Regions from separate parts of the Siminovitchia fortis genome, predicted to be linked through region 1. Evidence: riboswitches for the same ligand, from Rfam matches in the RefSeq annotation. Region 1 holds a riboswitch; each other region holds the start of a gene.
The links. Region 1 has a riboswitch for thiamine pyrophosphate ahead of FS666_RS03145 (thiamine phosphate synthase). Riboswitches for the same ligand answer to the same signal wherever they lie in the genome.
Positions count from the first base shown of each region.

Region 2: linked by a shared signal. The riboswitch ahead of tenA (thiaminase II) and the one ahead of FS666_RS03145 (thiamine phosphate synthase) in region 1 are both predicted to bind thiamine pyrophosphate.
Region 3: linked by a shared signal. The riboswitch ahead of thiT (energy-coupled thiamine transporter ThiT) and the one ahead of FS666_RS03145 (thiamine phosphate synthase) in region 1 are both predicted to bind thiamine pyrophosphate.

Region 1 is NZ_VEKZ01000005.1:59,660-70,283, forward strand. Features, by position in the region: gene FS666_RS03125 (Na/Pi cotransporter family protein) at 1-127, opposite strand, end outside; gene FS666_RS03130 (ThiF family adenylyltransferase) at 671-1,684, opposite strand; gene FS666_RS03135 (thiazole synthase) at 1,681-2,454, opposite strand; gene thiS (sulfur carrier protein ThiS) at 2,459-2,659, opposite strand; gene FS666_RS03145 (thiamine phosphate synthase) at 2,665-3,309, opposite strand; TPP riboswitch at 3,355-3,463, opposite strand; gene FS666_RS03150 (4a-hydroxytetrahydrobiopterin dehydratase) at 3,530-3,826, opposite strand; gene FS666_RS03155 (LLM class flavin-dependent oxidoreductase) at 3,919-4,935, shown strand; gene FS666_RS03160 (gamma-glutamyltransferase family protein) at 4,994-6,547, opposite strand; gene chrS (chromate efflux transcriptional regulator ChrS) at 6,998-7,489, shown strand; gene chrB (chromate efflux transporter ChrB) at 7,519-8,133, shown strand; gene chrA (chromate efflux transporter ChrA) at 8,130-8,672, shown strand; gene FS666_RS03180 (ABC transporter substrate-binding protein) at 8,784-10,343, opposite strand.
Region 2 is NZ_VEKZ01000071.1:3,019-13,642, forward strand. Features, by position in the region: gene FS666_RS17115 (ABC transporter permease) at 1-513, shown strand, start outside; gene FS666_RS17120 (quaternary amine ABC transporter ATP-binding protein) at 510-1,706, shown strand; gene FS666_RS17125 (hypothetical protein) at 1,751-1,951, opposite strand; gene FS666_RS17130 (FAD synthetase family protein) at 2,134-3,015, shown strand; gene FS666_RS17135 (AEC family transporter) at 3,329-4,267, shown strand; TPP riboswitch at 4,351-4,451, shown strand; gene tenA (thiaminase II) at 4,556-5,242, shown strand; gene thiD (bifunctional hydroxymethylpyrimidine kinase/phosphomethylpyrimidine kinase) at 5,311-6,105, shown strand; gene thiE (thiamine phosphate synthase) at 6,119-6,745, shown strand; gene FS666_RS17155 (MFS transporter) at 6,927-8,135, shown strand; gene FS666_RS17160 (LysM peptidoglycan-binding and 3D domain-containing protein) at 8,314-9,153, shown strand; gene FS666_RS17165 (general stress protein) at 9,246-9,674, shown strand; gene FS666_RS17170 (lytic transglycosylase domain-containing protein) at 9,784-10,407, shown strand; gene FS666_RS17175 (GlsB/YeaQ/YmgE family stress response membrane protein) at 10,443-10,624, opposite strand, start outside.
Region 3 is NZ_VEKZ01000008.1:43,220-53,843, reverse strand. Features, by position in the region: gene FS666_RS04685 (squalene/phytoene synthase family protein) at 1-710, shown strand, start outside; gene fni (type 2 isopentenyl-diphosphate Delta-isomerase) at 818-1,846, shown strand; gene FS666_RS04675 (amidohydrolase) at 1,904-3,499, shown strand; gene thiT (energy-coupled thiamine transporter ThiT) at 3,765-4,340, opposite strand; TPP riboswitch at 4,407-4,504, opposite strand; gene FS666_RS04665 (DUF3784 domain-containing protein) at 4,606-4,938, opposite strand; gene FS666_RS04660 (YesK family protein) at 5,141-5,404, shown strand; gene FS666_RS04655 (MFS transporter) at 5,456-6,028, opposite strand; gene FS666_RS04650 (hypothetical protein) at 6,157-6,963, opposite strand; gene FS666_RS04645 (C40 family peptidase) at 7,169-7,636, opposite strand; gene FS666_RS04640 (sugar ABC transporter substrate-binding protein) at 8,053-9,132, shown strand; gene FS666_RS04635 (sugar ABC transporter ATP-binding protein) at 9,206-10,624, shown strand, end outside.

The DNA of each region.
Region 1 (10,624 bases):
ACCGGTCAAGCAAATCCCGAAGTCTGTCGCCAGCCGCTTTTTGAAGGCCGTCACCCATCGTCTTAATCCCGTATAGGAAAATTCCCAGCCCTCCAAAAAACATGAAAAGCAATGTTTGCAGATCCATTTCTTCAGCCCTTTTTTCATATCTTTCGACATTATTTATCCTTAAATAATACTAATGAAGAAGCATCAAAAAGTAAACAGAACCCAATGTAAAGAATTTGTTACAAGAAAGGCGGAAGCGCTCGGTCAACGACGTACAGACCGGACGACGGGCTCTTCATTTTTCCTTCTGTTTGAAGTCATACGCCACATTGCCTACCGTGTTTTCTATTTTATCCTCTGCTCGGAAACATTGACCTCGTTTGCCTACTGTAGTTTCAATTTTACCCTCTACTCGGGAGGCATACACTTCGTTTGCCCACCATGTTTTCTATTTTGCCCTCTGCTTGGGAGGCATTGACCTCGTTTGCCTACTGTGTTTTCTATTTTATCCTCTACTCGGGAGGCATACACCTCAATTGCCTACCGTGTTTTCAGTTTTGTCCTCTGCTTGGGAAGCATTCAGGAAATCTTCGAAGCCAGCTACCCGGAGGCTGGGCTCAATTCTCTTTTCGTAAAATAAAAAGAGCATCCCAACAAATCAGAATGCTCTTCACCTAATTTTTCACCCCAACAGCTTAGACGCAACTGCCTTTGCCTTGACAATATCTTTCGTTCCATGCACCAGCATACGGCCGTCGCGGAATAAAACGATACGGTGTCCGTCAAATTGGCAGGCTACCAAATGCACGTTGGAGATCAAATCAGTTACTATTGGGCGAATGGATTCGGCGAGCGGCCTTAATTCCACATTCCTGTCACGCGACAAGGTCAACTGCACTGTATTCCGTCCGCACAAGACCGCCGTTTTCGTTTGATTTTCCCTTGATAAAAACGGATAATCTGCTTTTTTAGAACAGCTTGGACAATTAGGTCGCCGGAGCGTCGTTACATCAATCGCCGCTTGACCGCCTGTCCAAAGATCAAAGGATTTAAGTCTGGGGTCGACTTTTTCCCCGACAATATATTTGAAAACATTCGTCACTTGGTGGGCAGCAACGACCTGTATAATCGGGCTGATGACCCCCGCCGTATCGCAGGTAAGTGTTTGCGGGGGAAGGGTTTCGAGCAAACAATGAAGACAGGGATGACCTCCCAGCCCAATGGGATAAGTCAGCCCATAGCTGGCGACAACCGCTCCCATAAAAAAAGGGATACCCACTTTCAGTGCCGCATCATTCATTAAAAGCCTTGTCTCAATATTGTCCGTAGCATCCACGATCAGCGATTTGCCTCTGGCCAGCTCTTCTGCATTTTCCGGCGTGACATCAGCCACAAAAGTTTCAACTTCAACTGTGCTATTAATATCCCCAAGCCGCTTTTTAGCCGCAACCGCCTTCGGAAGTCGATCCATCACGTCCTGCTCAGTATATAGCTGCTGCCGCTGCAAATTGCTCCAGTCCAAAATGTCCCGGTCCACAATCGTGAGTTTTCCGACACCGGAGCGGGCAAGCATTTCTGCGCTTGCCGATCCAAGCGCCCCAGCTCCGATAATCAAAACATGGGCCTGCCTGATCTTTTTTTGGCCTTCTTCCCCTATCGGCTCAAACAGTTCCTGCCTGGAATATCGTCCGTTCAAGTCGGAAGCAGCCCTTCCGTCGGGCTGCTGGCCACAGCGTAATCACGCTCATCGATTCTTCCGGCTTCAAAACCAAGACGTCCGGCTTCAATCGCCAGCTTCATGGCTTCGGCCATTTTTACAGGATCTTTTGCACCCGAAACGGCTGTATTCAGCAGGACGGCATCCGCTCCAAGCTCCATGGCATATGCGGCATCTTTCGGGGAACCGATTCCTGCGTCAATAATAACCGGCACTTTCGATTGTTCAATAATGAATTTCAGATTGAGCGGATTTAAAATCCCTTTACCCGAACCGATCGGCGAGGCACCCGGCATGACCGCATGAACACCGAGCTCTTCCAGCCTTCTGGCCAATACCACATCATCCGATGTATATGTAAGGACCGTGAAGCCTTCTTCCAATAACATTTCCGAAGCTTTCAGCGTTTCAACCGGATCCGGCAGAAGCGAACGATCACAGCCGATGATTTCCACCTTCACCATGTCGCACAACCCTGAAGCCTTGGCCAGCTTCGCCGTTCTGACGGCTTCCTCCGCGGTTTTTGCCCCGGCCGTATTGGGAAGCAGGGTGTATTTTGATAAATCCAGCATTTCCAGGAAATTCGGCTGCGAAGGTTCAAACACATTCATCCTTCTTACTGCAAAGGTAAGAATTTCAGCTTCCGATACACGGACCGCTTCCTTTTGGATCTCAAAGGACGGATATTTTCCTGTGCCAAGCAATAGTCTTGATCGAAAGGTTTTATCCCCTATTTTTAACATGCTCATTTTTTCATCCTCCCCCTACAAAATGGATCATTTCCACTTCATCCCGATCCCGGATCGGGCGGTCGTAATCGTCTTTTTGAACAATTTCTTTATTTACTTCCACGATCACGATGCGCTCGGTAAGCTCCAAATGCTCAAGCAGCTGCTGAACATTTGAAACACCTTTTGGCAGCTCATATCGGTTTCCATTTAACGTGATATGCACAGCATTCAACCCCCTTCTAAAAATTGATAAGCTCGGCAGGCTTCGTGGTATTCTTCCGCAGCCCTGGCTGGTTTGGCGCTGTCAAAAATTGAAGACATAACGGCAATCCCCCTTATGTTCATCTTGTTCAGTTCCACAACATGCTCAGGCTTGATTCCGCCAATCGCGTATATATCGGACTGCACATTTTCCGCAATCAATTTCAGTTCCTCAAGACCGCGGGCAGGTACACCTTTTTTGCAATCCGTATCGTATACATGTCCATATAAAAGCCAGTCGGCTCCTGACCGGCTCGCCTCCCAGGCTTCTTCCGGCGAGTGGATTGACCTTCCGGTACGCAAATTCGGAAAATACGATTTCACTTGCTGCAACGTCAAGCCGTGGCCGGGAAGCTGTACCTTGTTGATGCCCGTCACAACCGCAACATCTACCCTGTCATTTATGATCAGCTTTTCTTTGTTGACTTTTGCAGCGGACAGACGGCCGATCAATCGTATGTATTCGTTGGCTGTTTTTGTCCTCTCTCTGATGATAAAATAGTCGACGAACGGCTCAACCTCAACGATGATACGAGCAAGCATGGCGACATCAAACCGGTCATTTGTTACGGCGATCAGCTCCACCCCAAGCCCCCTCCTTTGCAAATGCAAATAGCCACCTCCCTTTATCCGGGAAGGTGGCATTATAGACTAAGACAAAATAATGTGGCACTTCCCTACGCAGGCACAAACCTGATCAGGTCATAAGGGTATCGGAGTTACACTCTTCTCTCAGTCCTTTTGAAGGATTCCCCTAGCGTTTTCAGTATAAAATTGTATATCTACAGACATGGTAACACGGAAAAGCAAATAATGGAAGTATATGAAATCTTCAAAAATTCATTTCCAAGTAAAAACGATCGTAAGCCTCTGCCATTTCAAAATCCAATTCCGTCAGGCCCTTTGCTCTCCAAGAGGAAATTTTCACCGTGATCAATTTGTACTCAATTGTTATGAATGGATGATGCTGAACCCTCTCCGACTCTTCTGCAATCTTTTTCACAAAGGAAATTCCTTGCAGATAATCCCTGAAACGGTATTTGCGGACAATCCACTTTTCATCCGCCAGCCTCCACTCCTTCAACTCGGACAACCTTTCTTGAATAGCCTGTTCAGACAATTTTTCCAAAAAGTTCCCCCTCCATTCAAAGTCACATAATTGGACGTTCACTTATAAACATTCTATCATTCCTTTAAGAGATCTTTAAGGAGTGATCGTATTTGAATTCTCCATCCATAAAAAAATTTCACGGAATTCCATTGTCTGTTTTGGACTTGGCGCCAATCACCGAAGGCAGCAATGCCTCTGAATCATTTAAAAACAGCGCCCAGCTGGCACAGCATGTTGAAAAATGGGGGTTTAACCGTTACTGGCTTGCGGAACACCATAATATGCCCGGCATTGCCAGCTCGGCCACTTCAGTGCTCATCGGCCATATAGCGGGCTCCACCAAAACTATTCGGGTCGGAGCCGGCGGCATTATGCTGCCCAACCACGCAACACTAGTTATAGCCGAGCAGTTCGGCACACTGGAGTCGCTTTACCCGGGCCGCATCGATCTCGGACTGGGCCGTGCACCCGGCAGTGACCAGGCCACTGCTTTTGCTCTGCGCCGGACATTAAACAGGGGAGCTGAAGAGTTTCCTCAGCAATTGGAAGAGCTGCAAAATTATTTCAGTGAAAATCCGGTCGGCCGTGTCCATGCCTACCCGGGAAGAGGGCTAAATATTCCAATCTGGCTGCTTGGCTCCAGTGACTTCAGTGCAAGGCTGGCCGCCCTTAAGGGATTGCCTTTTTCTTTCGCAAGCCACTTTGCACCGCAATATACGCTGCCTGCACTAAGACTCTATCGCGACAATTTCCAGCCTTCGGATGTTCTAGAAAAACCGTATGCCATGGTGGGAGTGAACATCATCGCAGCCGACACGGAAGAGCGGGCCAAATGGCTTGCAACTTCACAACAGCAGCAATTCTTGAGCCTGATCAGAAATATGCCGTCCCAGCTAAAACCGCCAATTGATGATATTGAAAAAGCCTGGTCGCCTTTTGAAAGGGCATCAGTCGAACAAACCCTTGATACAGGCTATACATTTGTCGGAACTCCTGACAAAGTCAAGGAACAACTCGAGAAAGTAATTGAGAGCACCGAAGCGGATGAAGTCATTGTCAACTCACAAATTTTCTATCAGGAAGACCGCCTGCGTTCCTATGAAATATTGGCAGAGATGATGGATTGATTTGATGGAAAAACTAAACAGAGTCAGCCCCCCATCAAAGGCCGACTCTGTTTTTTTATTACCAAAGCGCGATCGCGCCATCTGTCCGGGATTCCGTTCCAGCAACCAGCACTCCCGTGTCCGGGTTCCTCCAAATGATCTGTCCCCGTCCAAAATTATTTGTTTCAAGGGCGATACGAATATCATGTCCCTGGAAAGCTAAGCTTTCCGCAAAATGGTGCGGGAAGCGATGCTCCACTTCCACCGTCTTCCCTTTGATCCACTGCCAGCGCGGTGCGTCAAGCGCTGCCTGGGGGTGAAGGCCGAAGTCGATTGAATTCATAATCACCTGGACGTGTCCCTGAGGCTGCATGAACCCGCCCATGACACCGAAAGGTCCGACAGCTTGGTCGCCTTTCGTCAAAAATCCCGGGATGATGGTATGGAATGTCTTCTTTCCGCCTTCAAGGGCATTCACATGGTTCGGATCCAAAGAAAAGTTCTTCCCGCGGTTTTGCAGGGCGATGCCCGTGCCAGGAACTACCAAGCCAGAACCAAATCCCATATAGTTGCTCTGGATAAAGGAAACCATATTCCCTTCTTTATCGGCAGTCGCCAAATAAACAGTTCCACCGGCGGATGGCTTGCCCGGTTCAGGCATGCATGCTTCTGTCTTGATCAGCTTGCGCCGTTCCTCGGCATACGAATCACTTAAAATTTCCTCTACTGTATACTTCATATGCTCCGGATCCGTAATATGCTTGTACCCATCAACATAGGCCAGTTTCATCGCTTCGATCTGCTTATGGTAAGTATCAAGCGACTCTTTTCTCGTAAACTCGAAGCCTTTTAAAATATTCAAAGCCTGAAGCGCTACGATTCCCTGCCCGTTCGGAGGGATTTCCCAAACATCATATCCGCGGTAGTTGATGCTGATCGGGTCAACCCATTCCGCTTGATATTCCGCCAAATCCTCTTCTGTAATAAAACCGCCTGTATCCCTTGAAAAAGCGGCTATTTTCTTTGCCAATTCTCCACGGTAAAAAGACTCTCCGTCCGTTTCCGCTATCGCACTCAACGTATCGGCATGGCCCTGGGACTTCCAGACCTCCCCAACGGCAGGAGCATAGCCGTTCGGAGCAAACGTCTCAAACCAGTGCTTAAATTCGTCACCCCTTAATTCATTGGAAAATTCCAGGTATGCTTTGCGCCAAAATCTGCTTAATGTCGGTGATACCGGATAGCCTTCTTCTGCATAGTTAATGGCATCCTTAAGAACCTCCTTCAATGGCAGCTTTCCGAATCTCCTGGAAAGCTCCGCCCAGGCACCCGGCGCACCCGGTACCGTAACCGGCAGCCATCCATATTTGGGCATCTCATCGTGGCCCATTTCTTTTACTTTCTCTATAGATATGTTTTTGGGTGCCCGTCCGCTTGCGTTTAGACCATGGAGCTTCCCTTTTGTCCAAACAAGTGCAAAAGCATCGCCGCCGATACCGTTGGATGTCGGCTCACACACCGTCAGGCAGGCCGCTGTAGCAATCGCCGCATCAATCGCATTCCCGCCTTTTTGTAAAATCTCGAGCCCCGCCTGTGCTGCAAGCGGCTGGGATGTTGCCACAACCCCGTTCATCGCGTAGGCCGAATTTCTTGTGATCGGGTATGGATGTGATAAGTGGTTGAAAGTGATCAATTGACTCTCTCCTCTATGAAAGAAATAATAATCGGTTGAATAATATGTAAATTTACTCTACCTATTGAAAGAAAGCGCATTCCATTTTATCCTACGAAATTTAAAAAATATTGTCAATAAACAAAGAGAAAATAATAAACTAATATACCCTTCAATAAATAACTAAATGTAATGTTATGCTTTCACTTTGTTATATATGTAAGTCTAATTTATATCATTGCGTCCAAAACAATTTCATTTAGATTAATGTATTAATTTTGAAATAAAAAATCCCATTATTAATTGATTTTGAATGATGAATAGATTATAGTTGATCATATCGAAAGTTATTTTCACAATAACCAAACCATTTGTAATAAGACAAGACAAATTATAAAAGGAATGTGAACAATGAAACCCAAAGATGATTTTGATGCAAATCATATGCCGGCCATGAAATTGAATGATACGGACAAAAAGATCATTGAAATATTGCTGGAAAATGCCCGGATTTCGTATACAGACCTTGCCAAGGAGATCGGGCTGTCCAGGGTAGCCGTGCAATCCCGCATCCAGTCATTGATTGAAGCCGGGGTAATTGAGCGCTTTACGGCTGTCGTCAATCCGATAAAAGTAGGTATTCAGGTATCTGCTTTTTTCAATGTGGATGTGGAACCGAAATATTTGGATGAAATTGCCGAGAAGCTTGCTTTACATCCTGCAGTGACGAGTCTTTATCATATGACAGGACCAAGCACCCTTCATATGCACGGCGTTTTTAAAAATATGAAGGAAATGGAAGAGTTTTTGCTTGAAACACTCTATTCCACAAAAGGAATCATGCGGGTGGACACCCAGATGCTGTTAAAGCGTTACAAGAGTAGAATGGGACTTAAACTTTAAAACTTTCATTCTGACAGGAGGGATTGGAAATGGACCTCAAAGGATATATGGCACTATCAGGCGCCATGCTAAGAGTCGGGATTTTCGGTTATGGAGGAGGACCTTCCGTCATTCCTCTGTTCCGTCATGAAGCCGTTATTCGCTATAAATGGATGACGGATAAAGAATTCGGTGAGCTGCTGGCTTTTGCCAATGCATTGCCCGGACCAATTGCCACAAAGCTGGCCGCACAGCTCGGTTATCAACAAAAAGGGGCGATGGGCGCAGTAGCGGCCATACTTGTTCATATTTTGCCTACAACCATTGCCATGGTTGCTTTATTGGGCGCCCTATATTCCATGAAGGAATCAGTGATCATAGCTGGAATGATTGCAGCTGTCAGGCCGGTTATTGCCGTCTTGCTCGGGATCACCGCCTATGAGTTTTGCGCAAAAACCTGGGGCGGGCTTGGAAAGGTGATTGGCGTAGGATTTGGGATCATCGCCTTTTTGCTGCTTGGTTTGTTGGATGTTCATCCTGCCATTGTCATTATTGCTTTTTTGGCTTACGGTACGGTCCATATCAAAGTGTATAATTGGGCTAAACAGAAGTGGGGAAGAAAAGAAGAAAGCATGCGTGAAAATAGCGGGGGAATGTCTTCATGATTTATTGGGATTTATTTTGGGCCTTTTTTGTCGCCAACATTTTAGGTTACGGCGGAGGCCCCGCAACCATACCGTTAACACAGCAGCAGGTAGTCGACCATTACGGGTGGATGACAAATACGGAATTCGTTGATATGCTGGCTGTCGCAAACGCCCTGCCCGGCCCGATTGCAACAAAAATCGCCGCTTTCGCGGGATACCAGGAAGCCGGCTGGCTCGGGCTCATTGTTGCTTCCATAGGCACAATAGCACCCTCTGCCATCGCCATTATAGTGTTGCTGAAAATTTTGAATCAATTTAAACAATCGCCTGTCGTCAAAGGGATGACCATGTTGGTGCAGCCGGTCATCGCAGTCATGATGATCCAGCTCACTTGGCAATTCAGCTCCGTCTCCTTCGACTCCATCGGTATTTGGCAATCCGTTTTTATCGGCTTAATTGCACTGGTCGCCATGGTCTGGTGGAAAATCCACCCCGCGATTATGATTGTTGCTGCATTTATATACGGGGGCGTTGTGCTACCTCATTTTATGGCTTAATGCATACAAAACCGACTGCTTCATGGGAAGCAGTCGGTTTTGTTATGGCCAAGTTGTTTTTACGGGTATGCCAGTCAATCTGATTTAATCATTCTCAGTATACGTCTTAGATTAGTCAGACTTTGTAGTGTTCCAAAAAACCGGTCCGTGGAACATCTCAAAGTTTTTAACATTGGTCCGAATCGCGGCAACACTATCTATATCCCCAAATTTAATGGCAGGCAGGTAGTTCCAAGATTCCTCTTGAAGTTTGCCAAATATCTCTTTCGCCTCTTCATCTGATGGAGCAACCATCAATTGGTCCAACAATTGATCAATTTCAGGACTATTCGACCAACCGGTATAGTTAGTCCTGGAGTCTAAAAAGTTAATTTGTGTTGGGTCAGTCGCCACTTGATAACTCATTGGCATTAAGTCATAAAATTTATCATCTTCCCTGACTTCCATCAGAGTGGCCCAATCATATATCTCTAATTTAGATTTAACTCCAATCTTTTTAAGGTTTTCCTGAATAACAACCGCTGTATGATATTGTTCATTATAATCCTTTGTTGTTAATATTGTTAGTTCTTCTCCGTTATAACCAGCCTCTTTAAACAATTTTTTGGCAGCTTCCGGGTCATATGCGTCATACTTGTCTTTCCCCTTGTCACTGTACCAGCTTACAAACTCCTTAGCTAATAATCCATGTTCCTGGGTATAGAACTTTTCATCCGTGAATGCGGCCATCATTACTTCCTTTTTATCCACTGCCAAGTTTAACGCCTGTCTGGCTTTTTCATTGGAAAATAGCCCATTACGTTTATTAAATACAACTGTGTTAAATCCATTTGTATAGGTCATTGTTTCCAGGTTTCCGTCACTTTCCAATGCTGCAAAATTATCGTGAGGAATTTCAAGTGATACATCGTACTCTCCCGTTTGAATTCCGGCAGTTCTAGTTGATTCATCAGGAACGATATGGAAAACCAATTCATCAACCATCGGGTCCTTCTTGCCGACCAATCCATCCGGTTCATTACGCGGCGATTGGTAATCTTCATTTTTAACCATCTTAATATATTGATCCTGTTTCCATTCTTCAAGCTTGAACGGGCCTGTTCCAACATACTCTTTCACTCCGGCTTTTGGTGCATTTTCAATCACTTCTTTTGGCATAATAGCCGGAAAGTTTATATTAGTGGCTAATATATACTTCGCGATTGTAAATGGCTTATCCATTTTTAACACAACCGTATAATCATCTTCTTTTACAAATTCAGATTTGGAAAAATAGGTGTTTGCCTTTCCATTTAACTCTCTCCAGCGTTCCATGGAAGCTACGACATCATCTGCCGTCATTTCCTTCCCATTATGGAATTTAACGCCTTTTCTTAATTTAAAAGTGATGCTTTTAAGATCTTCACTTGATTCAAACGACTCCGCCAGCAATGGTGCAGCTTCGTTCCTTTCATTGAAGGCCAAGAGCGATTCGAAAATATTACGCCCAATTTCTGTCGTGGCCACCGAAACGGTAGCATGCGGATCTAAGGTAGGCGGTTGTGCCATATAAGCGACATTCAATGTACCGCCTTTTTCATCACTTTTTTGGCTTTTACCGGCTTCATCAGATGACGAAGCACAGCCAACCAACATAAAGACGATCAAAAAAGATATGAATAATTTTTTCATGTTCTTTCCTCCCTTGTATTTTTTATGATTTTCCACATATAAAAACAATTACATTGTTACCGCTCTCATATTATTTTTATCTTCACATGCTCCTTCCAGATCCCTCCGCAACCCCTTCCTTCAGATATTTTTTAATGATAGCCCTTTCATTTTCGTGTTTCACTCTTTTACAAAGCTTGTGTTACCTTTATCTTATTATAAAAAAAGTTCCGATAATAGATTTGCACTATTGTTGGGGCTTTTTGAACTTTATTGACATCATTTGACCCAATTTGCTAATT
Region 2 (10,624 bases), on a different contig from region 1:
ATGTCTTACAGCAAGGGCTTTTCGACAGTTATGCGACCGATTTTGGATGCGATGCAAACAATGCCGAGCTTTGTTTATTTGATTCCTGCCATCTTTTTCTTCGGTTTAGGTAACGTCTCCGCGATTTTCGCTACTCTTATATACGCTTTGCCGCCTGTTATCCGATTAACCGAGCTTGCTATCCGTGGTGTTGATAAAGAAGTCATTGAGTCGGCGCAGTCATTTGGATCATCCAGATGGCAAATGCTGCGAAAAGTCCAGCTTCCCCAAGCTCTGCCTACCATCATGGCCGGAGTAAACCAGACAACGATGATGGCACTTGCCATGGTTGTCATTGCTTCCATGGTCGGCGCATCAGGCCTGGGAGAACAAGTTCTTGTCGCGATTAACCGCATCGATATTGCATTGGGCTTCGAGGCTGGGATAAGCATTGTGTTTTTAGCCATTATTATTGACCGGATTACGAATGGCGCCGCCGATAAGTTTCAAAAACACAGGAGGGTAGGGCAATGACAACACAAATCAAGGTTGAGCATGTTTCAAAAATATTCGGCCCCAAACCGAAGTCTGTCATCCCTTTGATTAAAAAAGGCATGTCCAAGGCAGAAATTCTGAAGAAGACCGGGCATACAGTAGGCGTTTACGATGCCTCGCTTGAAATAAAAAAAGGTGAAATTTTTGTGATTATGGGCTTGTCCGGCAGTGGGAAATCCACTTTGATCCGCTGTTTTAATCTATTGAATAAACCGACCGACGGTGCGATCTATATAGACAATGAAAATATTATGAAATGCGGCAATGCTGGATTAAAGAAAGTAAGGCAGGAAAAGATCGCCATGGTTTTTCAGCATTTCGGGCTGTTCAGCCATAGGACGGTTCTTGCAAATGTGGAATACGGTCTTGAAATCCGCCAAATCCCAAAAAAGGAGCGGAGAGAAATTGCATTGAAAAATATCGAGATCGTGGGCTTGAAGGGATATGAGGATAAATATCCGGATGAATTGTCCGGAGGAATGCAACAGCGGGTCGGATTGGCCCGGGCATTATCAAATGATCCCGACATCCTGTTGATGGATGAACCTTTCAGCGCACTGGACCCCCTGATCCGGAGAGAAATGCAGATTGAACTGCTCGATATCCAAAACAGGCTGCAAAAAACCATCATTTTCATAACGCATGATGTGAACGAGGCATTCAAAATGGGGGACCGGGTAGCCGTTATGAAAGACGGGCATGTTGTCCAAGTCGGCACACCGGAAGAAATAATCGAAAACCCTGCAAATGACTATATCTCCGAGTTTATCAAAGACATCGACCGATCAAGAGTGATTCAGGCCAGTCATGTGATGATCAAGCCGAATGCTCTCGTCTCCTTAAAGGACGGCTTGAATGTGGCAATCAAGGAAATGCAGGCAAACGGAATTTCAAGCGTCTTTGTCGTTGACCGCCAACGCAGCGTGAAGGGAATTGTAACGATTGATGATGCAATCAAGGGACTTAGAGAGAAAAAACGGCTGGAAGAAGTAATGCGTCATGATATAACGGTGGTAGATGAAGATGTATATGTGAGTGATTTGATTCCGAAAGTGTTGGAATCGAAATTTCCACTTGCTGTCGTAAATGAAGAGAATAAGCTGACAGGGTTCATTTTACGTGTCCATGTTCTGGCAAGTTTGACACCGGAAAACGGGATTGAAATACAGTAATCAGAAAAGAGGAGCCAGCTTAATATCTGCTCCTCTTTTTTGTATCACCTTGATAACAGCGACCTGAGCGCTTTTACAATAAGGACTACGGAAAAAAGAACGATGATGATGACAGAAACGATCATAATGACTGTTGAAAAAGCTGCAAGAGGTCCTGGAAGAAGAATTGTCAAATACAGAAGGGCGTATCCGGCAACAATGGCTGCCAGATAAAGGCCAAAAGATGTATTTTCAAAGAAAGACATGGTAACACACCCCCTTTACCATCATTTTATGTACAACCCAAGACATTGGTGAGGCCAATTTATTGAATGAAATAGAAAGGGATTTAAGAATTATATGATAATTATTGAAATCGTATATGAAGTGGTATATGATACAGAAAAGAACAACCTTCCTGTAAAAAACGATGACGGTGGTGTTAGAAGTGGAAACAGTTTATATAAAAGGACCGTTTGATGTGAAAGCGCTGGAAAATGAACCATGTGTCATGGCTCTTGGTTTTTTTGACGGCGTTCATTTGGGACATCGGAAATTGATTGAAACCTCCAGAGGCATTGCCGAACGGAAAAATCTCACATTGGCAGTAATGACCTTCTTTCCTCATCCGAGCAATGTCCTGCCAACGAATCAAAAAATAAGCAAATATTTATCACCTTTAGATGCCAAAAAGGAGATTTTTAAAGATTTAGGTGTTGAAAAACTTTTTATTGTGACATTTAATCACGAATTCGCCAAACTTGCACCAGCGGATTTCGTTCAAGAGTATATTTGCGGATTAAATTGCACACATGTTGTGGCCGGATTTGATTTCACCTATGGATACAAAGGCCAGGGAAACATGGACCGCATAAGGGATGACGGAGATGGAGAATTTGATATCACGGTTGTTTCTAAGGAAACGTATAAGAATATTAAGATCAGCTCCACTAAAATAAGGGAACTATTAAATGGCGGAGCGGTGGAGCTGGTCCCTCATTTTTTGGGAAACTTTTACTCTACCTGCGGACAAATTGAAGATGAATCATACGATTTAAAAAATCAAAAGACAATGGTGAAAGTATCTTTCAAGGATTATATGCTTCCTCGAAAAGGAACGTATTTGGTTCGTTTGAAGACGGAGCAGGACATGATTGAAGGAATCTGTACACTTTCTGAAAATACTCCGGACGTCCATACAATTCGTGTTCATTCGAATGATAGGCTGCATCTAAAGCCCACTGTTAAGATCGAATGGATTTCAGAACTGGAAACGCTGCCAAAAGGCGAAGGGGCCGGGACGGAAGAAAAAGGGCAGATGGTTGTTTGATACTGTTCATTTTTATCCCGCATTAACGGGCAGTAAGACTCCCACCTCAAAACTTTAATGAATCGGGTAGTTTAGGTGGAAGATCAACTGCCCGTAAAAGCCCGATTCGTTCAACTAACAATCAGTGGGGGATGAAGAAAACCCCCACTGATTGAAGTTTCACTTTATCTGTTGTCTTACAAAAAACTTTATGTATAATTAAACGAGTGAAGAATGATGCATTGACTGCATTCTATTGAAAAAAGATGCGGCCAATCGATTTCTTCGCTTTTTTCTGTTAATGTCAGTTTTCGGTGCGGAAATGGGGAGAGAAATGGAGTTTACAATTGTTTTTCAATCAATACTTATTATTACGATGATGATTATCATCGGTGCGATATTGGCAAGAACTTCGCCGCTAAATAATGAAACACGGACCTTATTCATCAATATGATCGTTAATGTGGCAATGCCATGCATCATTCTATCAAGTATTTTCCATGTAGATATGAATGAAGATATGTTCCGGAAAATTGTATTGGTTTTTGTGTTATCCATTATTATTAATGTTGTCGGTATCGCAATGGGCTGGATTTTTGCGAACCTTTTTCAAAAAGGGTCGAACCGCACCAGAGAAATTGCTTTACTGTCAGGACTCGGTAATACCGGCTTTATCGGAATCCCGCTGTGCGCTGCATTATTGGGCCCTGAAGGGGCGCTGTATGCGGCTATTTTTGATGCCGGAGTTGACGTCACAATTTGGACAGTCGGGGTTGTGATGTTGCAGAAGAACCGGAAATTTGCATTGCAAACATTAAAATCGATGATTAACATTCCGACAGCTGCCATCGTCATCGGCTTGTTTGCTGCTTTTTTCAATATGAAGCCTCCGGAAATAATCATCGGATTGACAGATCGGCTTGCCGCCCTGGCAGCTCCGCTCGCCATGTTTTATATTGGGATGATGATTATGGGGCTGCAGCGGGGAATTGTCCGCCAGTCTGTGCCCCAAACATGGGTTCCGATTACAGTAAAGCTCATATTGCTTCCGATTGCCACCATATTTATGATTCATTTCTTTAATTTTGATGCTGTGTTGATACAAACGGTGCTCATTCAATCGATGATGCCTACCATTACGTTGGCATCCATTCTGTTTGCCAGGTATTCGGCCGATGAACAGATGGGGGCTTTAACTACCGTTCTATCTACGCTTCTCGGGTTGATCACCATCCCGTTCATGGTCTATATCATGAGCTTATTTATCAACTAGGCTTGCTTTTTGAAATATTCCTGCTATAGTGAAGATTGAACGCATCTCTTATTTCTTCGTTTAATCCAAAAACAGAATACGATTGTGTCTGCTAGGGGAGCTTTATGCTGAGAGAAATCATTGATTGATACCCTTTGAACCTGATCTGGTTTATGCCAGCGTAGGGAAGCAGGCTGAGAATACGTTATTTGTATTGCTATGCAGCCGCTTCCTTTTTAGAGGGGCGGTTTTTTGCGTTTAATAAGCGGGGATGAGAGGCGCAATAAACATGAAGGAGCTGTACATAAAATGCGAGTGGACAAGATGTTATTTACTGACAGACTTTATGAAAATGCCAAGGAAATTTGGGAAAAGAGCTATCAGCATCCGTTTGTTCAAGGAATCGGGGACGGGACGCTCTCTGAAGATAAGTTCGTCTACTATATGAAACAAGATTATGTCTACCTGATCGATTATGTAAAACTGTTTGCCATCGGCGTGCAAAAGTCTCAGAATCTCGAAACGATGGAGCGGTTTGCCCATTTGCTTCATGAACATCTTCATTTTGAGATGGAGCTGCATCGGCAGTATGCTGCAGAATTCGGAATAACAAGGGATGAATTGGAGGAAACCGAACCAACACCTGTTAATCTTGCCTATACCCGCTATATGTTAAATGTCGCCCACAACGGAACACTTGCCGAATTGATTGCAGCTTTGCTCCCATGTGCCTGGCATTATGCTGAAACCGGCAAACGGCTGAAAGAACAATATAAAGGCAGTTTGGAAAGCAATCCTTACAAGAAATGGGTAGAAACATACTCATCAGAAGAGTTTGGCGCATTGGGAGAATGGCTGATTGAATTACTGAATGAGCTGACAAACGGTAAGCCGGAAAGAGAACTGGCGCTGCTTGAAAAGCATTTCCTGATCACATCCAAATATGAATATCTCTTCTGGGATATGAATTACCACAAACAAGAATGGCAGATCTGATGTTTGTCTTATGAGCAGGTGGGGTGCTCATGATGGTATAAAAAATAGAGCGATTGGAGGTTTGCTTCATGAAAACAGCACTTACCATCGCCGGCTCTGATTCAGGGGGCGGAGCCGGGATACAAGCGGATTTAAAAACATTCTCTGCCCTGGGAGTATTCGGGATGTCAGCGATTACAGCCATCACTGCCCAGAATACTGTAGAAGTCAGATCTGTTCAAAATATTGACTTGGATATGATCAGTGATCAGATTGCAGCCGTTTTTGACGATATAGGCGTGGATGCTGTAAAAATAGGCATGCTGGGTAATTCGGCAATCATCAAAACAGTTGCAAAAAGTCTAATAAAATACAAACCGGAGCATGTTGTACTGGATCCTGTCATGGTTTCAAAGGGGGGCCACCATTTGCTGGAACTCAATGCTGTCGCTGAACTCAATGAAATTCTGCTGCCATTGTCTTCGCTGGTTACCCCGAATATTCCTGAAGCCGAAATTTTATCCGGCAGGAAGATAAATTCGGAACCTGATATGTATAAGGCTTGCCGGGATATCATGGAAAAAGGGCCAAAAGCAGTGCTCATAAAAGGCGGTCATCTGGATGGGGACCCCAATGACCTGTTTTACGACGGAAAACAATTTCATTTATTTAAAGGTGAACGGGTTGAAACGAAAAATGTCCACGGGACCGGATGCACGCTTTCATCCGCCATTGCTGCTCACTTGGCGAAAGGTGAGAGTATGTTGACGGCCATCGGAAATGCGAAGGATTACATTACGGCTGCCATTGCCGAAAGCCTAGACATCGGACAAGGACACGGCCCGGCCAATCATTTTCACCATTTTTATGAGCAGGTCTATTAAGGGGTAGGGGTAATTGAAGTATGATATTAATTATAAACTATATTTAGTGACAGAAGAAGATATGCCTTTCGAACAGCTTTTGCCGGTCATCAAACAGGCCGTAAGCGGGGGTGTAAGCCTCGTTCAATTAAGGGAAAAAAGTTCTGAAGGGCGGATTTTTTATGAGAAGGCCCTTAAATTGAAAAGCTTCCTCGATACATTATCCATACCATTAATTATAAATGACCGTGTGGATGTTGCTTTGGCAGTAGGTGCCGCAGGAGTCCATGTCGGACAATCAGATCTTCCGCTGGAAGCGGTAAAAAAGATCATTCCGGATTCCATGGTTGTCGGAATATCCGCCCGTACCGTGGAGGAAGCCGTTCTTGCAGAGGAAAAGGGGGCGGATTATATTGGCGTAGGTTCCATCTTTCCGACATTGTCAAAACCTGATGCCAAGCTCCTTCCGAAAGGAATGCTGGAAAAAATAATTGAATCCGTAACCATTCCTGTTGTAGCCATCGGCGGCATAACCGAACAAAACGCAGGAATGCTTCAGGAATATAAGATAGACGGATTAGCTGTAATATCATCAATTACAAGAGCTGCCGATCCAAAATCTGCAGCGGAGCGGTTATTAAAAAATGCATTTAGAGGATAAAATTAAACATGAAAGCCGGCCTTGTTGTCAAGGGCCGGTTTTTTCAGCTGCAAAGGAAAAAGGATTGCTTATGCTTAAACAAAAGCTTCGCACGACGAAATATTATTCTTGTATTATTTTCCTATTCGCTATATGTTTAAAAGAGCAGTGTTCCAAGTTTTTTTAGCGAAAGGTGAAAATAATGAAAAGAGAAAACAGTTCAACCAGGGGTAAATTATGGACAAAATCCTTCACGTTGTTAGTCCTTGCAAATTTGTTTATATTTATGAGTTTCCAGATGCTGATTCCGACAGTCCCGCCTTATGTAAAGAAGCTGGGGGCCTCAGGCATTGAGATTGGCATGGTCACCATGGTATTTTCGATTGGTGCTGTACTTATCAGGCCCTTTATCGGTTATTTATTGGAGTTTTGCCAACGGCGGTGGCTTATTTTAATTGGAGCGGCAGGCCTTCTGCTTGTTACCATTCTGTATCCCCTTACGCAAATCGTGTTCATCCTGTTGTTATTCCGGTTTCTGCATGGATTTATGTGGGGATGGTCTTCAACCGTTAATGGAACGGCTGCGGTTGATATCGTGCCCAATGACCGAATCGGGGAAGGGATGGGGTATTTTGGGCTCTCCATAACAGTTGGCATGATCATCGCTCCCAGTGTCGGTATATTTTTGTATCAACATTATTCCTTTGATATCATGATCATTTTTTCCGCAGTTCTGGGTTTTATCGCCCTCATAATGTTTTCTATTATAAAATATCAAACACCGGAAAGCGTAAAAATGATAAAAAAAGAGGATGTTCGTTTTTCTTTTTCGGGATCGTTCATCGAAACGTCCAGCTGGTTCCCGGCTTTTATCACATTGCTGGCCACTTTTGGGTATGGCACGATTGTCACGTTTATCGTTATTTTTTCCGAAGAGCGCGGAATTGACCAAATTTTTTTATTCTATATTTTGAATGCTGTTACCGCAACACTTGTCCGCCCGGTAACGGGAAGGTGGTTCGACAGGAACGGGCCAAAGATTTTGGTGATCGTTTGTTCGAGCCTGACTTTCATATCCATGTGGATATTATCTTTCTCAACCGGCTGGGAGGGAATTGCCATTTCAGGCTGCTTATTCGGAGCCGGATATGGTTCTTTGATTCCTGCCCTTCAGGCATGGGTACTGGCAAAAACGCCAAAAACCCGGAGAGGAGTGGCAAATGGGATGTTTTATTCAGCAATCGATGTGGGGATCGGGATGAGCGGACTAGTTTTTGGAATGGTTGCCCTATTTATTGATACAGCAAAATTATTCCAAATCTCCAGCTTTTTCTTTATTGCTGTCATAGCTTTCACATTATTTGCCGGGGAAAAAACATTTTACCAGCACAGCAAGGATGTCGATATTTGAAAAGCGCCTTTGTCCCTATTTGCATGCATTTATCTAATACTATCGTAATGTGCCGGATGTAACAGCATGCAATATATTTGTAATAGAAGATAAATAATCCTGTTATTCGTTTGATATGTTCCTCTGTTAGCATAGTCATCGTTAGCGATCTTCGACTAACAAAAAAGGAGGAACAAAAATGAGAAAAAAGCTTATCGCATTTTTCACAGGGGCCATCATTGCAGGGGTATTTGCAGGTGGGCAGGCATCAGCTGCAGCAGAGGCATATGAGGTTCAGCAGGGCGATTCTTTATGGAGCATCTCGCAAAAGTACGGAACCTCAGTCCAACAGTTAAAGTCCTGGAACAATCTTTCCAGCGATCTCATTTTTCCCAATCAGCAGCTACATATTTCTGCCGATACGGCTGTTAATAAGGAACAAAATATAGATGATATATATACAGTTAAATCAGGGGATTCCTTATGGAAAATCTCACAAAAATTTGGAGTCCAAGTCAATGAGTTAAAAGCTTGGAACAATTTATCATCTGAACTGATTCACCCCGGCCAGAAGCTGGCGGTACAAGGCAGTGCAGTTCCGGTGCAGACTGAGGCGGTAAACACAGTTTCAGAACAACCGGCACCTGCTCCTGCACCTGAATCTGAGCCTGCACCGCAGCCTGCACCTGAACCTGAACCAGCTCAAGCACCTGCTCCTGCTGAAAAGGAAGTGTCCGCAAGCCCGCAAGGCAAGGAAATGACTGTAACGGCAACAGCCTATACTGCTAGTTGCAATGGCTGTTCCGGTGTTACGGCAACAGGCATCGATCTTCGGGCAAATCCCGGACAAAAGGTGATAGCCGTGGATCCATCCGTCATCCCACTCGGTTCAAAGGTTTTTGTGGAGGGATACGGAACAGCGATTGCCGGTGATACAGGCGGAGCCATCAAAGGCAACAAAATTGACGTTTTTGTGCCGTCAAAATCGGAAGCAATGAATTTCGGTGTCAAAACGGTAAAAATTAAAGTGCTGCATTAATAAATCACCTTTGAGAGACCTAACCACGAACGGTTAGGTCTTGTTTTATATAGGCAGGAAAAGGGGTACAATAATGGAAAGGAGGAATGGGCATGAGTATTAGTGTTGTAGGCATATACGATACAGAGGAAGAAGTGATAGGCGTCATCAAAACATTTCTTCTTGAAGGCTTTAAAGAGGAGAATTTCTCTGTTTTGGCAGTGGATGAATCCAAAACAGAATTAATCGAAAATGAAACAAATGTTCACGACAGGCATGCGGCCAGCGAAGAGGCATTTGGAATCATCAGCGGTTTTCTCACAGGGATCAGCGGAGGATTTGTCGTCCCCGGGTTGACGGTTCCGGGATTGGGCCCTATTATTGCCGCCGGTCCCTTGGCATCACTCATAGAAGGGAAAAGCCATAAGGATGTCAAGGATCTGTTGATTGCATCGGGATTAAAAGCGGAAGAGGCAAAAAAGTATGCTGATCAGCTGTATGAAGGCAAAATCATATTATTTTATGAAAGCGGAGCATCATAAGCAGGCCGGTTTTCCTTGCCAAAAACGGAAAACTTTCCGATAATGGGAGAGCGGGCAGGGATGATTGCCCAATCATGGCAGGGTGCTGTTTGAGAAGGAGAGACTATAAATGAATAAAATAAGCAAAAAAAGACCTGCGGTTCAAAGTAAACCATCCAAAAGAAAACGCAGGGTTTTGCTTATGCTCATATTGCCTTTTGCAGCCTTTATGCTGTTGCTTACATATTTGGACAAACAAAACATAGAGAAACAAGATCCACAGCCCAATGAGGAAGTTCCAAGTGAATTCATGCCAATATATAAAGCCGCCGAAATGGAATACGGTGTTCCCTGGTATTTGTTGGCGGCACATCACCGGGTTGAAACGATTTTTTCCACAATGGATCCAATGATTTCTCCTGTTGGTGCCGAGGGACATATGCAGTTCATGCCATGTACATTTGTAGGCTGGTCACATCCCAGTTGCGACGGGCTTGGTACAGGCGATATCCCCGAAGATGAAAAAACCGATCCTGCTGTGATAAAAAAATACGGCGGATACGGCGTTGATGCTAATGGGGATGGCAAGGCCGATCCATGGGATATCGAAGACTCGATATTTACTGCAGCGAATTATTTGGCAAAAAACGGAGCAGCAGCAGGCGACTTCGAGAAAGCCGTTTTTGCCTATAACCACAGCAACGAATATGTCGAGGAAGTTTTATATTACGCTGAAAAGTATCAAAGAAAATAGAAAACGGGAGCATAAGCTCCCGAATCCAAGGCAATTTAAGATTTGCGGCCTCTGGCCATGGCTCCCATAATAAGGCTGAGAACCAATACCAATATAATGGCTCCGATCAACGCAGGAACAATTGCGATGCCCGCCATCGTTGGTCCCCAATTCCCGAATAACGCCCCGCCAATCCATGCTCCAATAATACCTGCAATGATATTACCAATAATTCCTC
Region 3 (10,624 bases), on a different contig from region 1:
CAGCTGCTTATTTAGTATTTCGGGCAATTGATGAAATTGAAGACCATGAAGAATTGGACAATGATGTAAAATGCACGATCTTAATGAAAGTAAGCGAATTATTTAAACAACCATTTGATAACCAAGAGTATTTAAGAATTCTTGGACGGACAAAAGATCAAATGCCCGAAGTTACACTTCGTTTAGAAGAATGGCTGCAAGCTTGTCCAAAAGATGCCCTGCCAATCGTTACGAACGCTGCTTCTGAAATGGCATTTGGTATGGCAAAATGGGCAAAAGCAAACTGGGATATCCGCACATGTGAAGATTTGGATGACTACACATATTACGTTGCAGGACTTGTTGGAGTCATGCTGTCGGACCTTTGGGAGCATTATGGCGAAGAAAAAACAGACCGGGAACTTGCCATTGGTTATGGGCGCGGGCTTCAGGCCGTAAACATTTTGCGCAATGAAAAGGAAGATTGGGATGAACGTGGTGTAAGCTTCGTACCCGACGGCTGGAATCGTGCAAAGCTATTTGAATATGCAGAGGTAAACTTGGCAAAGGCAGATGAATATATGAAGTTTCTAAAAAAGAAAAGCATTTTATTATTCTGCCGTCTGCCGCTTGCCCTGGCTCAGAAAACGTTAAAAGCGATGAAAGAGGGACGGGAAAAAATCACACGTGCAGAAGTAGAACAAACGGTAGAAGAAGTTCAAATCAGTTAATTCCATGTTTCAGGTGCAGAGAACGCTTTAGATTTATTAATCCCCGTCTCCCCTATGGAGCGGCTGCGAAATCTGTAAGAATATTGATGATAAGGCAGGTGTTGGCGTTGGCCAACTCAATCGAGCAAAGGAAATCTGAGCATATTCAAATCACTTTGAATGAAAAGGTTACAGGGGAGTCGATTTCCACAGGATTAGAGTCGTTTACGTTCATCCACAATGCGCTCCCCGAAATCGCTTTTGACGAAATCTCCATTGAAACCACATTCCTCGGCTTTGAATGCAAAACGCCGTTTCTCATCAGTTCCATGACGGGCGGGACAGCCCTTGCCGAGACGATTAACCGGAACTTGGCCGCAGCGGCCGAAGAACGGGGGTGGGTGCTTGCGCTCGGATCCACCCGGGCACTGCTCGACAGCGACGGACATTCCTCCTCTTTCATGATGAGGAAGTACGCACCGAGTGTCCCTGTTATTGCAAACCTTGGTGCTGTTCAGCTCAATTACGGATACGGTGTCGAAGAATGCAGGAAAATTATCGGGATGACTGAGGCGGATATGCTCGTCCTTCATTTGAACAGCATCCAAGAAGTGATTCAGGAAAAGGGAGATACGAATTTTAAAGGGTTATTAAAGAAGATTGAACAATTGTGCAGCACGCTGGAGGTTCCGGTCGGAATCAAGGAAGTTGGATGGGGCATCGATGGCCAGACAGCCAAAAAGTTAGCTGAGGCCGGTGTGGCGTTTATCGACGTGGCCGGAGCTGGAGGCACATCCTGGAGCCAGGTGGAAAAGTTCCGTGCCAAAGATCCCATCCGGCGGGCTGCCGCGCAAAGCTTCAGCGAATGGGGGATTCCGACGGTGGAATCGATCAAGCTGGTCCGCGGAGAAATTGGGGACCGTCCGCTGATTGCCAGCGGCGGGATGCAGACGGGGCTGGATGGCGCCAAGACTATCGCGTTGGGTGCCGACCTGGTCGGATTCGGGCGATCCATTCTGAAAGAAGCGACCCAAAGCCCGGAAGATGTTATTGAAGTAATGAAAATCCGCGAAATGGAACTTCGGATGTCGATGTTCGGAATCGGAGCGTCGACAATTCAAGAATTGAAAGGAACTCCCCGCCTGAAAGAACGATGATAGTGGTATGAGGGCCTCGAAAATTGATGCATATTGCTCTATTTGGAGGGTTGCAAATTGAATCGCATTTTCATGAACGGAAAATTTTTTACAGCGGATCAGAAAAACAAAGAGGCCAATGCTATGATCGTCAGTAATGGAATTGTTACTTGGGTTGGAAAAGAGGAGGATATGCCTCCTGTTCAGGGAGAGAAGTATGATTTGGAAGGTCGCCGCGTACTTCCCGGGTTCATTGATGCCCATCTTCATCCGTTGCTGCTTGCGGAAACATCGAAGCAGCTTGCATGCACGCCGCCGGGAGTGACATCCATTTCAGGCATGGTTCAAGCGTTGAAGAAGCGGCTCAAAGGGCAAGGACCTGATTCATGGATAGAAGGCTGGGGGTATGATGAAGGCAAATTGGATGAAGGCAGGGCGCCGAACAGGCATGACTTGGACCAGGCGGCCAGTGATATCCCGATTGTTTTGACACGGACATGCACCCATATTCTTACCGTGAACAGCAAAGCTTTGGAAATTGCCGGAATAACAAGGGATACGCCAGATCCTCCAGGCGGAAAAATTGATCGTGATAAACTGGGAGAGCCGACAGGTGTACTGCGTGAAAGTGCAGCCGATTTAGTGAAAAGTAAAATGCCTGTAAAAAGCCTTGAACAAAAGGCCGCATTGCTGGCGGAATACAGTGACACATTTCTTGCCAAGGGTGTTACTGGCATTACAGAGATGATGGGAGAGCATAACCCTATCGATTATTATGATTTATATAAAGCTGCAAGGAAAAAAGGGCTGAAGCAAAGGGCGGCCCTCTATTACAATTGGGATGCGTTCCAGCAGTTTGACCTGCATGAGCCGGCCATTTTTGACAGGGAACAGCCTGTTTATATCGCTGGAATTAAATTATTTGCCGACGGCAGTATTTCCGGCCAGACAGCTTGGGTAAACCCCGCATTTCTGGGAGACGGTGAAAATTTCGGGATTTCTACAACCTGTCAAGAGGAGCTGCTGGCAGCAGGGGAAGCGGCAAAAAAATACGGTATCCAATTGGCCGTTCACGCAATGGGGGAACAGGCCATTGACCAGGTCGTTGATACGTTTTACAAAAAAGCCGATTGGCTGGATGGGGCCCCATCTGTTCGAATCGAACATGTGTCGCTGCCGACGGAGCAGGCACTCCGGCGTGCAGCTGAGTCCGGAATCGCCTTTGTGACCCAGCCCATTTTTTTATATGCCGAAATAGAAAGCTACCTGAACAATTTAGGTGAAGAACGTTCGAGAAAATCTTACCCGGTCAAAGCCATTCTGGAAAAAGGAATTCAAGTGGCTTTTTCATCAGATGCGCCTGCCACTGCATGGGATGATCCCGTGAATCCATTTGTCGGACTGGAAGCGGCCGTGAACAGGAAGGCTTACAACGGGACAGATATTGGACAGGAGCAGGGCATTCCGCTTGAAACAGCGGTCGAGCTTTATACGAAAGCGGCACAGGAAGTTACCCGGATTCCTTTCGTTGGCAGGCTTGCTCCGGGATACCATGCTGACTTCATCGTTCTTGAAAAAGATATCTTTAAGGCGGACAAAGCCGAAATTAGCAGCATGAACGTAGAAGAAACGTATATGGGCGGAGAAATGGTATATCAGAAGACGAGGGTCTGAAGGGAAAGGGTCCTTGTTGCTGCTGTCATGTAACCAAAAAAATACTTGAGTTCGTGTTATCAAGGCCTAAATCGTAGAAAGTCAAAAAAATAAAGGGCAATACATATTAGTCATGTAAAATATGTATTGCCCTTTTATCTTTTGCTCAACAAATCACGCCCGATTGCAGCTTAGTCAAATCAAAGTTTTTATAGAAAAACTTAGTGAGACATGTGGGAATCGACTGGCTTCCATTGGAACTGATTAAAGCAACTGCACTTATTCTTCATTTCACTTGCAGCAGACGAGGTGCTGTTGTGGTAAGCAATGCAATCACAATAAAGCAAGCTAAGGAAGAGGCAATGCAAGAAGTGCCGTTTGCGATGAGTGAGTAAAGAAAAGCAGATTGGCCTGGAGGTGCGTACTGCCCCCAGAAAATGATTCCGGCGATGAAGTGCCAAATATATCTTGCAGCGCCGCCAATCAATACAGCACTTAATAATAACAAGACTAGCATGACTTTTCCTTCAGATTTCAAAACATTTTTTATAGCAGGTGCAAGCAATCCTGCTGCACCAATAAAACTGAATGCAATAAAATATTCAATTAATCCTTGAAGAGGCGTCAAAATTTGTCCGGCAGCATCCCCTGTTACAATTTGCAGCAGGCCCCACAAAAATCCTGAAGCAAACCCGGCCTTTATTCCCCAGCGAAGCGACACGATAAAAATGGGTACCATGGAAACTGAAAACTTAATTGCCGGCGTTATTTGAACGGATGGGATCATATCAAGCATCATTGCAAATGCCGCAAAAATCGATACCTCCATCAGTGCACGTAATGACATCTTTTCTCTTCCCATAAAAAAACCCCCTATGATATGATGACCGACCGTAACCATAGGGGAACAACGGCAATGATAATCTTATTGCCGTTTATATACCATCCCTGCGCTAGCATTATCTAACAGGTTCAAAGGGTCCGGAACGAGTCCGCTCTCAGCAAAAAGCTCCCCTTGGTACGCCGATTCAAATTTCTACCTTTATTGTAGTATATTTTGAATAAAATGCAATCTCTGTTATTGAGAGGAGATTCACTCGAACTAGGAATGGAGATAAAGAGGGCCGTTATCTGCCATCAGATTTTCTTTTAAACCGGCTCCCGGTATTCATATACACAATGGCAAAAATAACGATGATAATAAATAAAATAAGACCCAAAATGAACAGTAACTGGTTTTCCAAAGCTTCACTTAATCCCCACAGCAAGATACTAAAACAAATGCCGTACATTATTTTGCCCATAAATTTACACAACGCCGTTTCGTCATATTGGGCTTTTTCACTGTCAGACTTCGTATTGTAGCCGGCAATCAAAAATGCGCCTTTCCCTTTTGACAGTATGACGGCGAAAATGAGGAATGGAATGAGAATGATAATATTTATAATGAATCCGGTCATAGCAGCAGCCTCTCTCGTATAAATTTCATGCTCCTGATTATTATACCAACTGCGGCACAAGGTTTGGCCGATAAAAAAGTAAATCAAAAGAAAACAAAGTTAAATTGGGGTTATTCCAAAGAATAATCATTTTACAGTTCTTACCTTTTCAAACCTTTGGTATTATTAGAGTAATTAAATTAAAAAATGGGGAGTGGTTTGTTTGTTATCCGGTCCAGTTAGTACAGGTAGTATCGTTGGTGTCGTGATCATTCTTCTAACCTTACTTCTAAATAAAAAGTCAGCAGTTTTAGCAAAAATTCCATCTTATTTAGGTTTATTGGCATCAATCATCATATTCATCATAAGTTTTGAGATTAGAGGTTTTGAAGGTGCCGCATATGGTATTTGTGCGTTTACAATCCTTATTTTTACCATCTTGTCCTTTTATATATCTATAAAAATATCAAAAGTAAAAAAACATTAAACTCTAAAAATAACCCCTTGATTTATTTTAGGGGCTTTTTAGACAGCCCCCTTAAAAACTCTCCACTTCCTTTACGGCGTCCGCCGCTTTTCCATCTTGTTTATTCGGATTTAAAATCATAAGCAATATAAAGACGCAGCACACGAGCGCACTGGAAATCAAATAAATCGATTGATAACCGTTTGCTGCGGTAATGATCCCGAAAATATATGAACCAAGCGCAATTCCGCCATCGAAGAAAGTGTAAAAAGTGGCGGTGGCATACCCGCTTCGCTCGATACTCGTGGATTGAATGGCAAGCGTCTGCATACTCGGCACTAAAGATCCGTATCCAAGCCCGATCAATGCACCGGCGGTCAAAAATGTGGCGGCCGAGCTTGTATATGCCAGCATAATCAGCCCGGCGATGAATAAAACCAATCCGGGGTACAGGACGTATTGAGGTCCTTTCAGATCAAACAACCTGCCTGTGAACGGTCTTGCAAGAAGCATGACAGCGGCAAAGACGAGGAAAAAGGTACTTGTCATGCTCAGCAGATTTTTTCCTTGGGCATAGATGGATAAATAAGATAGAATGCTTGCATATGAAAGGCCTGTCAGACAAGCGAGAAAGCCGACAGGTATTGCCTTTTTCTCAAAAAAGTCGAAGAATTGGCAATTAGCAAAAAGTCCCCTTCGGATAAAGCATATCCAAAGGAGGCAAAAAAAGTGTAACTATTAATAAACGGTACTTTTTTCAAATCACATTTCTCTCATTTTTCAAATGCAGTGGCTATCTTCAGTGCATCCATCGGGTTGCTCACTTGGTCGATGGCGTAGACTACCTGGCCGTCCTGCCACAGGATCCGGGTGTTCTTTCCTTCCGCATCAAGAAAGGCATGTCCATGCGGTTTTGGAACAGGAAGTGTGTGGTCCTCCAAAAATTGTACGGCATCACGGGCGAGAGCCGTTCCTTCTTCACCATTATTGGTAAATGCGTGTGATGAAAGAGCCCAGCGTCCTTCATTCCAGCTTGTCCATACAGAACCAGCACCTGCATCTTGATAACCCGTTATATGATGTCCCAGGTCAGTTGGTTGTCCGCCAATTTCACTGAAATTCTCAAAAGCTATTTCCTCATCTGCAGCTTCTTGGCTTTCGTATTTTTTTACATCTATCCGGGCTATCCGGTCAGCTGCACCACTGTCATTGACCAGTTCTTCATTATTGATCGGTATCGGCTCATCACTTTGAAAAAAAACAACCGAGTAACGATTTTCATCCGATTTAGTTGTTGCCGTCAGGTGCTTGCCATTATTCAGGGGGAGTTCATTTGGAAGCTTGATCGTTAAGTTTGTATGGAATTGGTCTTTCACGGCCTCGATGACTTCTGCTTGTGTCATACTGTGGTTCGAGTTGTCCACCTCGTCTGTAGCTTCTTTGGCCTCACCTTCACCTGCTTTTTCCGTTTGGTTCTGATCAGCGGCAGGTTTTTTGCCAGGTGTCGTGGCATTATTAGAACATGCGCCTGCCAGTAAAATTAGAGACAATAGAAGGCCAGTTTGCAGCATTTTTTTCATCAGTGCAATCCTCCTTGAAGCCAAGTAAGTGCATCTGGTTTACTTTTCCCTTGATGAATGGAATGAAACAACTTCGAGGTATACAGATATTGTTGGGGTAAAGGATACTGATGGAAGGAGAGGGTTTGATTTTGGAAGAAATCCATACAAAAAAACAGACAGCGAGAGTTCAAATCGTCGCTGTCTGTTTTAATGAAAAAGGGAGTTAAAGTACCCTTTTTGCACCCGCATATTTGGATTTCCAATAATAAGGATCATTGATGGATGTAATGGATACACCTTTTCCTGCAGAGTGGATAAATTTATTGTTCCCTATGTAAATTCCGACGTGTGTAACTTTTTTCTTGGAAGTTGTTTTAAAGAATACGAGATCTCCGGATTTCAAGTTCTTTTTGCTGACAGACTTTCCTTTTTTATATTGCTCAGCTGCCGTTCTTGGAAGCTTGACGTTCTTTTTCTTAAAGGTATAGGAAGTAAAGCCTGAACAGTCGAAGCCTTTTGGAGTCGTTCCGCCATACTTGTATCGGACGCCCAAGTACTTTTTACTTTCTTTCACAATGGCCGATCCTGTTGGTTTGCTTGCTGCACTTGCGGTATTTATAGGTTGAGTGATCACTGCTGCGAATATGATAACGGCGAATAAAGAAACCAAAGCTTTTTTTAACATCGTCATTCTAGCACTTTCCCCCTGAAACTCCAGCATTTTCTTGTTTATGTTAGATATAGCATAACACGACAAATTGTGACTTTGTTTTTCAGTTATGTAACAAATGTATTACGGATGCGCCGGAATGGAAAAAGCATATATGGAGGAAGTCTTGTTAATTTTATTTAGAGTAGGACTATTTACATTAATAATTTAATTCAACTAGATTATACATTAAAAATATATTGACTATTTGTTAATTAGTGTTAATATGTTGTTAACAACAAACATTTTATATCAAAAGTATGTGTTCATTTGTGTATGTTTGAAAAGGTTTTGTTGCTTTTGGATACGCTTCCATGCAAAAGGGGGTTATTGATAGTCAAAAAGTTTAGTAATTGCTGTGAGGTAAATAAAAAGTATTAATTCAGGGGGTTATCTAGTTGAGAAAATGTTTCTTGTTATTTTTATTGTTGTTGCTGGTGATAGCAGGCTGCGGGAGTAAAGAAAGTACCCAATCCAAACCAAAAGAAAAAATTGAAGGTGTACCGGAGAGTGTTCAGGGAGACGTTAAAGTTGCTGTAATCAGGAATCTCCCTTCGGATGACCATACGAAGCAATTTTTAGATGGAGCCAGAAGTGAAGGAGAAGGCTTAGGCTTTAAAGTAGACACGTTTATTTCGGATGGGGATGATGCAAAGTTCCAAAACCTTGTATCACAAGCTATTCAGAAAAATTATGATGGACTCGTTATTTCTCATGGCAAGGAATCGTATTCATACGATATGATTAAGCCGGCCTTAGATAAGGGAATAAAGGTTGTAACGTTTGATACCGTCGCTGTTAAAAACGGCGAAAAATTGGAAGGGGTTACATATACTGCCCAAAACGACCATAAATTGGCCGAGCTTAGCCTCGATGAAGTTGCCAGTTACACAAAAGGTGGGGAGCCTGTTAATGTCATTAAATTATGGTTTGGAGGATTACCGCCTCTTGATAGCAGGGAAGAGATTTATAAAAAATATGAAAAAGAAGGCAAGATTAAAACGTTAGAAACGATTGGGCCGTCCAATATGCAAAATGTTCAAGGGGATATTGCCTCAGGTGTTAGCTCAATCTTAAGCAAGTATCCGGAAGGAAAAGTGGATGTTATTTGGGGATCTTGGGATGAAATGGCTAAAGGAGGATTCAAAGCGCTTAAAGATAATAAACGGTCTGATATTAAATTGGTCTCAATTGATATCTCCAATCAGGATATTAACATGATGCTGGAAGAGGGGAGCACATGGGAATCTACAGCTGCTGTTGATCCCTACTTAATCGGTGTAATGAATATGCGTTTGTTAGCAAAGAAGATTGCAGGTGAAGATACACCGGAAACATATGCGCTTGAACCGAAATTGATTAAAAAAGAAGATTTGTCGTCTGAAACGACGATGGATAGTTTGGCAGAAGTAGTCGAAGGTTGGGGAGAGTCCGATGACTTCAACGAAGACTGGATGAAGAAGCTCAGAGAAAATTAATCAATGGAAAAGGAAGAATGGCCCATTCTTCCTTTTCTACAATCTGGTAATCAAAACTTAAATAGGTGAGCATATGGAAAAATCTGAAAAAACACTACTAAAAATGGAAAATATCAATATAGAATTTCCAGGAGTAAAGGCACTGACAGATGTCCACTTTGAAATGGAAACAGGCTCCATCCGCGCATTAATCGGAGCGAACGGAGCAGGTAAATCAACCTTAATGAAAGTCTTGTCAGGTGCTTATAATCATTACACTGGGAAAATCTCCTTTAATAATGAAGAAGTTATTATTAAAACTCCAAAAGACGGGAAAGATCTAGGGATTGATATTGTTTACCAGGAAGTAGATACAGCTCTTATTCCCCATTTAACAGTCGGCGAAAATATCATGTTAGACATGATCGTTAATGATATGGGCAAAAGACAAATAATAAATTGGAGAAACATACATTATGAGGCCAATAAGGTTTTGGAAAGGCTAAATATTAAGATTGATACGAAAAAAATCGTATCTCAATTGGATTTAGCGGATAAGCAAATGATCTTGATTGCAAGATCTATTGTTAAAGAAAGGAAGTTTTTAATTCTTGATGAGCCGACAGCTCCTTTAAGTAATAGGGAAACAAAAGAACTTTTTAGGATTATAAAGGATTTGGCGGAAAATCAGAATATTGGTGTAATATTCATCTCTCACAGGCTTCCCGAGCTTTTTGAAATCTGTGAAGACATCACCATTATGAAAGATGGAAAGGTTGTGACAAGCCAGCCTATTAGCGATTTAACGACCCAGCAAGTTGTTGAACTGATGTTGGGTAAGACATTCGAAGAAGAATTCACCAGGGCTGACAGAAAAATAGGGAATGAGACTATATTTGAGATAAATAGCTTGAATGATAAAGAAGGAAAAGTAAATGACGTAAGTCTCCATGTAAGGAAAGGTGAAATTGTAGGGATTGCTGGTCTAGTAGGCGCCGGAAAAACTGAGCTATGCAAAACAATTTTTGGTGCCCATCAAATAGACTCCGGAGCTGTTAAGCTATATGGCAAGTCTTTGAACATAAGATCACCTCACCATGCCGTAATACAAGGCTTGGCATTGGTTCCAGAAGAGCGGCGAAAGGAAGGGGTCCTTGTGGATGAGCCCGTCTACACGAATCTCACTGCGGCAAGCCTGAACAAATATACAACGGCCACGGGTGTTTTACAACCGATGTTAGAAAGAAACACGGCTCAGAAAATGATTGGATCGCTAGGTATTAAAACCCCGAATGAGAGACAGAAAGTATCTTTGCTGTCCGGAGGGAATCAGCAAAAGGTTGCTGTCGGTAAGTGGTTGTTATCGAATGCAGAAATCTATATTTTTGATGAACCGACAAAGGGGGTCGATGTGGGCGCCAAAAAAGAGATTTTTGATTTGATTAGTGACCTGGCAAATGATCAAAAGGGTGTTATATATGCTTCTAGTGAACTATCAGAAATAATGGCCATT